DNA from 2 places in the Exiguobacterium sp. s11 genome. Region 2 is predicted to be linked to the other one. Evidence: a T-box and tRNA genes for the amino acid it is inferred to sense, from the RefSeq annotation. Region 2 holds a T-box; the other holds one or more tRNA genes.

Region 1 (6,048 bases), 710 kb from region 2:
CCAGACGGATTTCCGCCTGGCTTTATCTTTTGTTTCTTATTTTTTCGTGATGACGACTGTTTTCGTAACAACGTGTCCACCGATATCCTTCAGTTTCAAGTTGTACGTGTTTTTCCCCTTCTTGAGCGTCACTTTTTTCGTGATTGTCTTTTTGAAGGATCTCATTTGGTATGGTTCCTTGAAGGTATGACGGTATACCGCATTATCATTCATATCAAATCGAATCTCATCATAATTATCTTGAAGAACGATTTTAAGAGATGCTGTCTTTGTTTTTGCTGATACTGTTTTTGGTGCTGTCACTTTTAAAGTCGGCAATGTCGAATCTAGAATGACTTGACGACTAAATACCAAGCGATTTCCTTTTCCATCATAAGCTTCGACTTTAAACGATTTGACGCCATCTTTCGTATAGGTCACATCATGGCTGAACACATACTGCTGTTTTGCTGCATCAAAACGAAGCTGGACGGCTTTTCCGTTAATTTTGAATGATTTGATCCCTGACTCATCGGATACGTGACCCGCGATAGTAACCACTTTAGATGTCGACAGACCGAGTGCGACCGGTGTATCGATTTGGACGGTTGGTACCGCCTTGTCGATGCCTGTCGTGTTCACCGATTTCGTCACGGTATTTCCTGCATAATCCTTGACAACGAAATCAATCTTCGCTGACTTCGAGAGACCTTTGAGTTCATGTGCTTTTTCTGTCGGCGCAAGCGGCTGTTTGAGGACACTTGTTCCATCGACGAGAATGTCATACGACGCTACACCTGTTCCTTGATCGCCTGCTGTCCAAGAAAGTGTTTCTTTTGCAGTATCCCATTGAACCGTTGCTGCTGGTTTTTTCGTATCGATATAGACTGGGAAGAGATTCGACTGCCACTTCGCATTCGGATAATCGATGACTGATTTGACTTGGTAATAGTAAAGACCGTCTTTTACTTGTTTTCCATTGACTGTTCCATCCCAAGCCGCACTTGTGACTGGTGTGAATTTATCTCCCTTGCCGCTATCATAATAGTTCTTCACGACGTCTGTTTGTAGATCTAATTTACGGAGCGTTGCTTTATTACGGTCAAGAATCGAATACTCGACTTTTCTTGCGTTACGCAGGAACGAGAGCACTGGGAACGCCTCGTCAACGCTACCATCGTTGTTCGGTGAGAACGCAACCTTGTTTTCAACGACTTTTCCCGCCGTGTTCGTGCCGAGGAACTCGAAATCATCTTTTACTTCTGTCGCTAATCCAGTTAATCCGTAGAATGTCTTCTCTTCGTCATAACGCGGTGCATCGACGATCGGTGCCTGATCCCACTTTCCTTTGAATCCGACGTACGGCACTGTCAATTCCGGATTTTTACTCTTCGTATCGATTAAACGAACGAAACCTTCAACGAAGTAGCCATTTTCAAAGACTTGCTCAAGTGGAAGACCGTTTGCCCAATCGACTGTATCTTTCAAATCGACCGATACACTTACTTTCGTTGAGCTCTTCGGATTGATGGAGACAGAACTTGCTTTTTTCGAACCGACTGCGAATGAGATTGGGAACGTTCCTTTATTCGGATCGACCGCATCCACTGAGTTTTTCTTATAAATATTGTTGGCTTCCAGGAAGTTCGTTCCTTCTGCACCGAGATCCGATTGTACCGTTCCGGCTAATTGATATGTCACTTTTTCGCTACTATAGTTTTTCAAATCGAGCGTGAATGTAAATTTTTCGCCGACCTCTTTGAGTGCAGCCTTTCCTTCACCCGATTTCGTTTCCGTAACGACGACTGGTGTTTTCATCGCAGCACGTAGATCCATTAAACCAGCACCTTCACGACGTGGTGAATAGAAGCTACCAGTTTTCGCTTCAGCATTATACTGCCCTTTATCAAGCTGTGGACGTGACGTGTTCATGAGGATATTCTTCGCGAGTTTAACGCGTGTCGCACCATCGACTTTGAAATCCTTCGCGATTCGTTGCATGACAAGTGCCGTTCCTCCGGCGACGTGTGGTGCTGCCATCGATGTTCCACTCATGACGCCATATTCGTTATCATTGAGCGTCGAGTAGATTTTTCCACCCGGTGCCGTGATTTCAGGTTTGAAATCAAGATTTGGTGTGACACCCCATGACGTGAAATCAGACATCTCGCCCGCTACTGGGTTATCTGCTGAGACCGCTTTTCCATCGAACGTGACAGCAATTGCTTTTCCTGCTTTCGCTTTTTCTTCAAGATCATTCCCATCCGCGATGCTGAGCGTCACCATCGGAATCGTCGGATTGTTAAGTGCCATGCTGACATAATCCCCATGATCGACTCGTCCACGAACGATGACACCGGCTGCTCCTTGTTTCTCAGCTTCTGCTTGAATCATACCGTAATTGAAACTGCCGTTACGCACAACAAAGACAACTTTTCCTTTGACATCTTTTCCTTGATAGTTCGATGCTTGACCATCGCCGACATAAATGACGTCTTGCTTCTCCTTGTTGAATACCTTAATCGGATTCGGCGAGTCCTGTTTTTGGTACGCCAAATACCCAGCATCTTGTCCGTCAATCGTCAGTGCCATACCTTCAAGCGTTAATTTCGTATTCTCTAGCGATGCGACTTGTAGCGCTTGGCTGATCAACCCTGGAGATCCTACAACACCGATGTCAGGATTCGCTGTATACGGATTGCCTGCACCATGTCCTGTGAATGCCGAGTTTCCAGCAGAGATCGCACATAAGATCCCGTTGTTCATCGCGTTGACGATTGCCCGTTGCTCTGGATCATCTGCGTTGACGAATGATGCTGTCGAACCGAGACTCATGTTGATGACATCCGCTCCGAGGGCGATCGCATCATCAATCGCTTTGATGTAGATATCACTGAATGTCGATGGCATGCCTGGATCATTTCCGAATACTTTCATCGCGAGGAGTTGTGTTTCCGGTGCGACCCCTTTGATACCACCGTTCGCTTCGTCTCCATTAGCACCGACCGTACCCGCTACGTGCATTCCGTGCATCGATGCACCTGCACCTAAATCACGGATTTCGCTATCGTGATCAGCGTAGTTATAGCCGTATGGGACTTTTTCCGTGAAATACTTCCCTTTTAGTCCTTTTGATTCTTTGGCGCTTTCAACCTTTGAAGAAGTCAAATCAATCTTCGTCTCTGGGCTCAACACCATATCTTTATGCGACGGATCAATCCCCGTATCGATAACCGCTACAATTGTCCCTTCCCCTTTGAAGCCGTAGTCCTGCCATGTTTCTTTTGCATTAACCATATCTTTGCTATATAACATATCTGGTTTTGCACCTTTATCGGCTTTCGGTCGCGCGTATTCATGGGCGATATGTACGCTCTTGACTCCGTCGAGTTGTTTGATGTCTTCGATGTCGCCGAACTTGACTTCACCACTGAATCCGTTAATGACGGTCGTGAAGCTTTCCTTATATGTAACGGGAATCGATTTTTTAGCGATCGATGACTTGACTGATTTTTGGACACTTACGAGGCGATCCTTAATCGACTCTTTTTCGGCATTGCTCAATGTGCTATACCGCTTGTTTTGTGCCTGCGCAATTTGAATCGCCGGCTTCTGCTCCATCTCGATGACGACACGGACCTTGTCAGACTGCTTATACACCTTCTCCTGTCCTGTTTTCTTAAGTGAGAGGGCGTGCGGCTTTTGACCGCTTGCCTTATCTTGCGAGGACAGTGCTCCTTGAGCACTGACCAAGTTGGAAGATGTCATCAAGACAGCTGCCAAGAGTGCGATTTCCTTCTTCATACTTCTTTTCCCCTTTTCTAAAAAACTATAATGATGTTACCAACAAAACAGTTAAACGAAAATTCTGTATATTTAGTTTAATGAAATAGATGGAAATAAACAATTCAGTTCTGTCTGTTTTATATAATTATTTGTTTTTATTGACACTTTATATTGCATTTCCATATTTTGAAAACAACAAAAAAGCTCTTGAATGCTCAAGAGTTTGAAGTGTACGAATATGGTGGAGACTATCGGGATCGAACCGACGACCTTTTGGCTGCCAGCCAAACGCTCTCCCAGCTGAGCTAAGCCCCCATGAATTAACTTTAGTATACGCATCGCTAACTGCTTTATCAATATAAAAATAACGCTTTCATAAAAAAGAATCCCTTCCAAAATTATCGGAAGGAATTCACGATTCATTTATTCAATTCACGCATCAAATCCGCCTGTCGTTCAAGCTCTGCCTGTTGCTCGAGGATCAAGACCTTTTTGTACGTCCGCGCAGAAATCAAGATGCTGATTTCATAGAGAACGAACAATGGGACCGAGATCATCAAGTGTGACGTCACGTCCGGCGGTGCGATCAATGCCGCAACGACGAACAGCGCAAAGTACGCATATTTCCGATTCTTTCGCATGAAAATTGGCGTCACGAGACCAAGACGTGTCAGAAACATCGTCACGACCGGCAATTGGAAAAGAAGACCGAACGGAATCGTTAATCGGATTAAGAAACTGAAGTAGTTCTCAACTCCGATGACTTGTTCGATTCCGAGTTCCTTCCCTAGTTCAGTCGAAACTTTTAATAAGAAAGGTAACAACCAAAAGTATGAGAAGGCTACACCAGCCAAAAATAGAAAGAAGATGACCGGAATATACGTCAATGTCGCTTTTTGCTCCTTATCATACAGACCAGGGCGGACGAATGCCCAGAGTTGATACATCCAGAACGGCGATGCCAGCACGATTGCGATGATGAACGCAAGATTCAAATACAACATTAAAGGATCTGCGACGTTGAAGGCATTCAAACCGATACCGAGCTCTTTTAAGTCCGCTTGCAAGAAGCGAACGAGCGGTCGGACGAGCGGAAATGCAACAGCGAACAGGACGACGACGATGATAAGCGACCAGACGATCCGTTTACGCAGTTCGTCCAGATGCGACGTCACGCTTTGTTCTTGATCAATCGCCATGATTCAATCACTTCTCTTTCGGTTCATCCTTTTTATCGTCGTCCATGATACCGTTCGTTGCGCTCTTGAACTCTTTCAATGTCTGACCCGCAGCACGACCAAGTTCAGGTAACTTCTTCGGTCCGAAGATGATTAATGCGACGACACCGATTAGTGCTAAGCTACCTGGTCCGATGAATGCTATAGTTGATGGGATAAGGTTTTCCATTATGATTTCACTCCTTCAGCTGATTGCGAATAATGCTTCATGAAATAAACTAATGACTGCAACTCGATCGATAAATCGATGTGATGGACCCGGACGCTCGCTGGCACGTTCAACCGCGCGGGCGTAAAGTTCAGGATGCCAGTCACACCATACTCGACTAACTCATCCGCTACTGACTGCGCGAACTGGGATGGAACCGTCAAGATGGCAACATCGACCTGATTCGCTTCGATTTGTTCTTTCATGTCCGAAACATGATAGATTGGAACGTCATGCGTCGTTGTTCCGACCTTCTCTTCGTCCGCATCAAACGCAACGACTATCCGAGTACTATTATTCTTTAAAAAGTTATAATTTGCAAACGCTGTTCCGAGATGACCGACCCCGATTAAGGCAACATTCGTCACCTCATCTTGATTCAAGGTTTTGCGGAAAAACGTTAAGAGATGTTGAACGTTATATCCATACCCCTTCTTCCCTAATGCCCCAAAGTAGGAAAAATCGCGACGAATCGTTGCTGAATCAACCTTCACCGCCTCGCTTAACTCAGCAGAAGAGACGCGGAGCTTGCCTGAATTGTATAAACTTTGGATGAAGCGATAATATAGCGGCAACCGTTTTGCTGTCGCTTGTGGAATTTTTGTGTCTGGTCCATTCATCCTGCAGTTCCCCCTTCGGCCACATCCATCGTGGCACCCAAATCTTTGCAAAAAGCTTTCTACTCTCCTTGATTGTAAACCACTTCACATAGAGTCACAAATAATATATTCCGCAGGACCTCGCGCTTTTGTTCGTGATAGACTAAAGGGTGGAAGGATGGATGGAAATGATACTCTTACAAGTCAACCAACTCTCGAAATCATTCGGCGTTGAGCC
Region 2 (6,048 bases):
TTTTCTTCTAAAGCATGATAGACAGTCAACAACACATCACGTGTCGCTGCTTTGTTATCGTCTTCCGGAAAGTTGAATTTCATCGTTTGATCCATCTGACTCACGTTCATCACCTCTTTCATATACACTACGTTTCTATTATGCCAGTGATTGCACGTATTGTGAAGCGTACGCGAGTGCTTCTTCTAATTTCGACGCATCTTTTCCACCAGCTTGAGCCATGTCAGGGCGACCGCCACCGCCACCACCGCAGCGTGTTGCGACTTCCTTGATCAATTTACCAGCATGATAGCCTTGGTCGATTAAATCTTTTGAGACGCTTGCGACGAGATTGACTTTCTCACCTTGCGCACTTCCGAGAACGATGATTGCTGATCCGAGCGAGCTCTTCAACTCGTCCATCATACCGCGAAGAGCATCCATATCTGAGACGTCGACGCGTTTCGCAAGCACACGCACACCGTTGATTTCCTCAACATCGTCCTTCAATGAAGCAGCTTCGATGTTCGCAAGTTTTGCTTGCAACGATTCATTCGCCCGTTCCGTCTCACGGAGCTGTTGTTGCAGTGCTTCGATGCGAACAGGAACTTCTGTCGTCTTCGTCTTCAAGACAGCTGCTGCTTGTTCGAGTGTTTCCAAGTGCTGATTCATGACACGATACGCGCCTGCACCCGTTACCGCCTCGATTCGGCGTGTACCTGCACCGATCCCGGACTCTGAAACGATCTTGAACAAGCCGATTTCTGCTGTGTTCCCGACGTGGATACCGCCACACAACTCGATCGAGTACGTGCCTGCTGAGACGACACGGACCGTTTCACCGTATTTCTCACCGAACAATGCCATCGCGCCTTTTGCTTTTGCATCAGCGATGTTCATCTCTTCGATATCAACCGGTAGTGATGCCCAGATTGCTTGGTTGACGTCTTGTTCAATCTTCGTCAACTCTTCTTGTGTCACTGCACCGAAGTGTGAGAAGTCGAAACGAAGACGATCTGGAGAAACGAGTGATCCTGCTTGGTTGACGTGTGTTCCGAGCGTATCTTTCAATGCTTTATGAAGCAAGTGTGTTGCCGTATGGTTTTTCGTGACGGCTTTACGCTCTGCTGCTTCGACTGTTGCAACGACGTCTGCAGCTTCCGTTGCGATCCCTGTACGAACGATGACCGTATGCAAGTTTTGACCGTTTGGTGCTTTTTGAACATCTTTGACATCAAGAACGAAGTCTTTGCCTTCGATTGTTCCTGTATCCGCGACTTCACCACCACTTTCAGCGTAGAACGGTGTGATGTCAAGAATGACTTGTGCTTCTTCACCAGCAGCGACTTCTGTGACTCGTTCTCCATCATGCAACAATGCGATGATTTTCGCATCCGCCTTAAGGTCGGTATAGCCGACGAACGTACTTTTATCTTTTAGCGTCGAGAGGACTTCCGATTGCTGTTGCATCGAACCACTCTCTTCACGCGCTGCACGTGCACGCTGACGTTGTGCATCCATCGCTAGTTTGAAGCCTTCTTCATCAACAGACATCTGATGATCTTCCGCATACTCGACTGTCAATTCGAGTGGGAAACCATACGTGTCATACAGACGGAACGCATCTTCGCCACTGATAACATGCTCACCGTTCGCCTTAGACGTCTGAGCGACTGTGTTCAAGATTGCAAGACCGTCATGAAGTGTCTCATGGAAACGTTCTTCTTCGTTTTTGATGACACGTTTGATGAAGTCTGCTTTTTCTGGAACTTGTGGGTAGAAGTCAACCATGACATTCCCGACCGTATCGACGAGTTCATACATGAACGGACGCTCGATTCCAAGCATCTTCGCATAACGCACCGCACGGCGCAGTAAACGACGAAGGACATATCCGCGTCCTTCATTCGAAGGAAGCGCACCATCACCAATTGCGAATGATACGGTACGGATGTGGTCTGCGATGACTTTGAATGCTACATCGAGTTTCGAATCATCACGGTAGATTTTACCGCTGATCTCTTCTGTTTTGTGAATGATCGGCATGAACAGATCCGTATCGAAGTTCGTCGGCACGTCCTGCATGACACATGCCATCCGTTCGAGTCCCATTCCTGTATCGATGTTTTTACGCGGAAGTTCCGTGTAGTTGCCGTGTCCATCGTGGTTATACTGACTGAAAACGATATTCCAGATCTCGAGATAGCGTTCGTTTTCGCCACCTGGGTAGAGTTCTGAATCGTTCGGATCGTCTCCAAAAGCAGGTCCACGGTCGAAGAAGATTTCCGTGTTCGGACCAGATGGACCTTCACCGATTTCCCAGAAGTTATCTTCAAGTGGAATGATCCGCTCAGCCGGTACACCGAGTTCAAGCCAGATTTGACGCGCTGCGTCATCTTCCGGGTGAATCGTGACCGAGAGACGTTCCGGGTCAAGACCGTACCAGTCATCACTCGTCAAGAGTTCCCAGCCCCATTTGATTGCATCTTCACGGAAGTAATCACCGACAGAGAAGTTTCCGAGCATCTCGAAGAACGTATGGTGACGTGCTGTTTTCCCGACGTTTTCGATATCATTCGTCCGGATTGATTTTTGTGCGTTGACGATACGTGGATTATCAGGAATGACACGACCATCGAAATATTTCTTGAGTGTCGCAACCCCTGAGTTGATCCACAAGAGCGATGGATCCTCGACCGGTACGAGTGAAGCACTCGGTTCGATCGCATGCCCTTTGCTTTGGAAGAAATCAAGATACATCTGACGGATTTGTGCACCCGTTAATGGTTTTAGAGCTTTCATGAACAGTTACCCCCATTGGTTTTATTTGGACGCAAAAAAAGCGATGCCTTCATCCCTGAAAAGGGACGAAAGCATCGCTTCCGTGGTACCACCCTCGTTCGTAAGCAATCCATTGCCTACCTCGAACATCTGATAACGGGGATGACCCGCAGGTGTTTACACCCGACTCCGGAAGGAGCTTCAAAGGGACTCGAGAAAGTGATTGCAGCAGACTCACTTCTCTCTGGACTCGAGTTTTCCTTTTACTTATCTTCCATCAACGTGTTACGTCCATTCATCTATCGTGATTATTACCTATCACACAGCATCCGTCAAGTCTTTGTCACCCCACCGAGTCGTTCAATCAATCGTGTTCGGCGCCGCGGCTCCTCTTCTTGCGACGCTTTATGAAACGCTCGTGGGTCGCCGAACAATAATAAACTCGACTTCGCACGGGTGACCGCCGTATAAATCAAGTTTCGGGAATGCTTGAATGCCCCCGTGAAATAGACCGGCATCAAGACGATCGGAAACTCGGACCCTTGTGCCTTGTGGATCGTAATCGCGTAGGCATGCGTGAATTGATCCCAGTCACTCCGGTTGTACTCGACTTCCGTCTGGTCGAAGCGGGCGATGATCTTATCCACCTTGTCGACGTTCTCTTTGGCGAAGAAGATATTGACGATTTCGCCGATATCTCCGTTATAGACGTTCTCTTCCGCATTATTGACGAGCTGAAGAATCTTATCCCCGGTCCGGTAAATCCGAGTGCCTTGTTTGACTTCGCGTTTTTTCGGTTCCTCCGGATTGTAGACGCGTTGCAAGGCGACATTCAGTTCGTCGATTCCGACCTGACCACGGTAAGTCGGTGCCAGAACCTGAACATCGAATTTCGAATACCCTTTTGCAAGTGCTTTTTCCGCGAAGGCTGAGATGCCACGTAACGTCTCTTGCGGAGACGCGGTGTAAAAGCGACGATCCGCAAGTGGTGATAACAAATCAGCTGACGTCGTCCGGTTCTTCAAATCGTGCGCGAGTCGTAAAATCGAAGAATCTTCCGCTTGGCGATGGACGACGTTCAAACGAACGACGGGAATCCCTTGCGTATCCATCAAGTCTGCCAGCACTTGCCCAGGACCAACGGATGGTAACTGATCCCGGTCACCGACGAACAAGATTTTCATACCGTTCGGCACAGCACGGAGCAGACTCGATAACAAGTAGATATCAATCATCGACGACTCATCGATGATCAGTACTTTCCCTGTAATCGGCTGATCTTCATTTAATTGGAAATTCGTTCCGTCATACTTCAACAGACGATGAATCGTCATCGCTGGGACGTCCGTCGCTTCCGACAAACGTTTAGCGGCGCGTCCGGTCGGTGCAACAAGGACGTACGGATAAACATCTCCCGTCTTGACACGACTTTTCTCAAGCGGCCAATCATGAATTTCTTGCAGGGCATGTAAAATTCCCTTGATGACGGTCGTCTTACCGGTACCGGGTCCACCGGTCAGAACCATCAGCGGCGCTTTGACCGCTAACTCGATCGCTTCTCGCTGTTGCGCCGCATATTCCATGCCAAACTGTTCTTCGAGGTGCCCGATTGCTTCAAGGATCGTCGCGACATCGACTTCCTGTTCGGCACCGTTCGCCATGACCCGCGCGAGTTCCTTCGCCGCTCGGACTTCAGCATAAAAGATTGTCGGTAAATACAGACAGCCTTCTTCGAGCTTGACCTTATCTTCAGCAAGCAATAGTTCAATCGCTTGTTCTAGCCGTTCCCCCGGGTCCTCACCAAGCAAACGGGGTGCTCGCTGCAATAGTGAGTCGACCGTCGCAAAGGCATGTCCCTCTCCTGCTTCTTGTTCCAATATGTGCATGATCGAAGCAGCGACGCGCTCCGGGTGTAATCCGACGAGTCCAAGATGTGATGCGATATGATCGGCTGTCTTAAAACCAATCCCATTCACTTCATACATCAAGGAATATGGATTCTCTCGTATTCGCGCCATGGCGTCCCCTTCGTAAGCAGCATAAATCTTTGCCGCTAGCTTCGGCGTAACATCAAATGGTGCTAAGAACAGCATCAACTGATCGACACCGTATAACGTGGCGAGTCGACTCAAGATGATGTCAGCTTGTTTTTGTTTTAACCCAGGCACCTGATTCAGTACCCGTTCATCTTTCAAAATGAGATCCACTGCCTCTTCTCCGAGAGCATCGACGATATTTTTCGCTGTCTTCGGACCAATGCCGGTGAACGAACCATTCGTCAAGAAGCGGATCGTCGCATGTTTTGTCATCGGAACCGATCGCCGAATCAGTTCCGCCTTCAGTTGTTTTCCGAATCGAGGATGATCGACGAGACGACCGAATGCTTGATACGTTCCTCCGAGTTCGATCCCAACCCCAGTACCCGTGATGACGAGCTCGGTTTCTTTCAGTTCAAAGTTCTTTTCTTTGACGGCGACCAATACAATGGAGTGTGCTTCTTCTTCAGAAGAAAAGAGCACACGTTTGACGCGCCCGACGACTTGATGGGGGTGCTCCATCACTCCACCTTCTTTCTCTCTTTTTCATTCGCTGCTTTCATCATAGCATTCGTTTACCGGATTTTAAATCAGGGAAAGATACCCTGAAACATTTCGTTAAGAGGAGGAGTTTAAGGATGGCACGTTTACCGATTGCAGGATTGTGTGAATTAGTACTTGAAGTCGAGGATATGGACCGTGCGGTTGGCTTTTGGAATGGGACACTAGGCATTCCAGTCGTCGAGCAATGGGCTCCTGAAGATGCGGAACCAAGTAAAGAACAATCTAAACAAGACGGGGTCTGGGCCACGTGGCTTTACATTGGCGGTAATACTCGACTCGGCCTGTGGCTGAAGCGAGACTTCACGATGGAAGAACGGACCGTCAAACACTTACCAGTATCCGAATGGGACACGTTGTACGATGAAGGTGGTGTCCATGTCCACTGTGCTTTCTACGTTGAGAAGGACGAGTTCCAGCAAGCCTTGAATCAATTGCGGGAAGCATCGATCACCGTGAAGCTCAGAGAATGGGACGAACAGGAGACATCGAATCAAAAAGAGCATTCTGCTTATTTCAAGGATACGGAAAATAACGTCATCGAACTGTACACGAAAAACATGGATGAAGCCTATGAAGACTTTTCCGGTCCACCACTTCGTGTCATCCGTGAAGTTGGGAATTAAATAGCATAAAAAAAGACGACTCCAGGCGGAATCGTCTTTTTTATATCAGTCTGCTTGTTTTAATA

What was found. A T-box is a leader RNA that pairs with one kind of tRNA and senses whether it is charged. The one in region 2 lies ahead of alaS (alanine--tRNA ligase), so its partner is inferred to be a tRNA-Ala.
Region 1: it encodes a tRNA-Ala, which carries the amino acid that the T-box ahead of alaS (alanine--tRNA ligase) is inferred to sense. The anticodon was not compared.

Annotation. Positions count from the first base shown of each region.
Region 1 covers NZ_JACSNF010000001.1:1,438,601-1,444,648, forward strand. The annotation lists gene KNQ12_RS07530 (S8 family serine peptidase) at 37-3,783, opposite strand; tRNA gene KNQ12_RS07535 (tRNA-Ala) at 4,005-4,080, opposite strand; gene tatC (twin-arginine translocase subunit TatC) at 4,185-4,964, opposite strand; gene KNQ12_RS07545 (twin-arginine translocase TatA/TatE family subunit) at 4,972-5,172, opposite strand; gene KNQ12_RS07550 (redox-sensing transcriptional repressor Rex) at 5,172-5,831, opposite strand; gene KNQ12_RS07555 (ATP-binding cassette domain-containing protein) at 5,999-6,048, shown strand, end outside.
Region 2 covers NZ_JACSNF010000001.1:728,348-734,395, forward strand. The annotation lists gene KNQ12_RS04115 (IreB family regulatory phosphoprotein) at 1-104, opposite strand, end outside; gene alaS (alanine--tRNA ligase) at 139-2,781, opposite strand; T-box leader at 2,840-3,050, opposite strand; gene recD2 (SF1B family DNA helicase RecD2) at 3,093-5,318, opposite strand; gene KNQ12_RS04130 (VOC family protein) at 5,435-5,983, shown strand; gene KNQ12_RS04135 (tetratricopeptide repeat protein) at 6,029-6,048, opposite strand, start outside.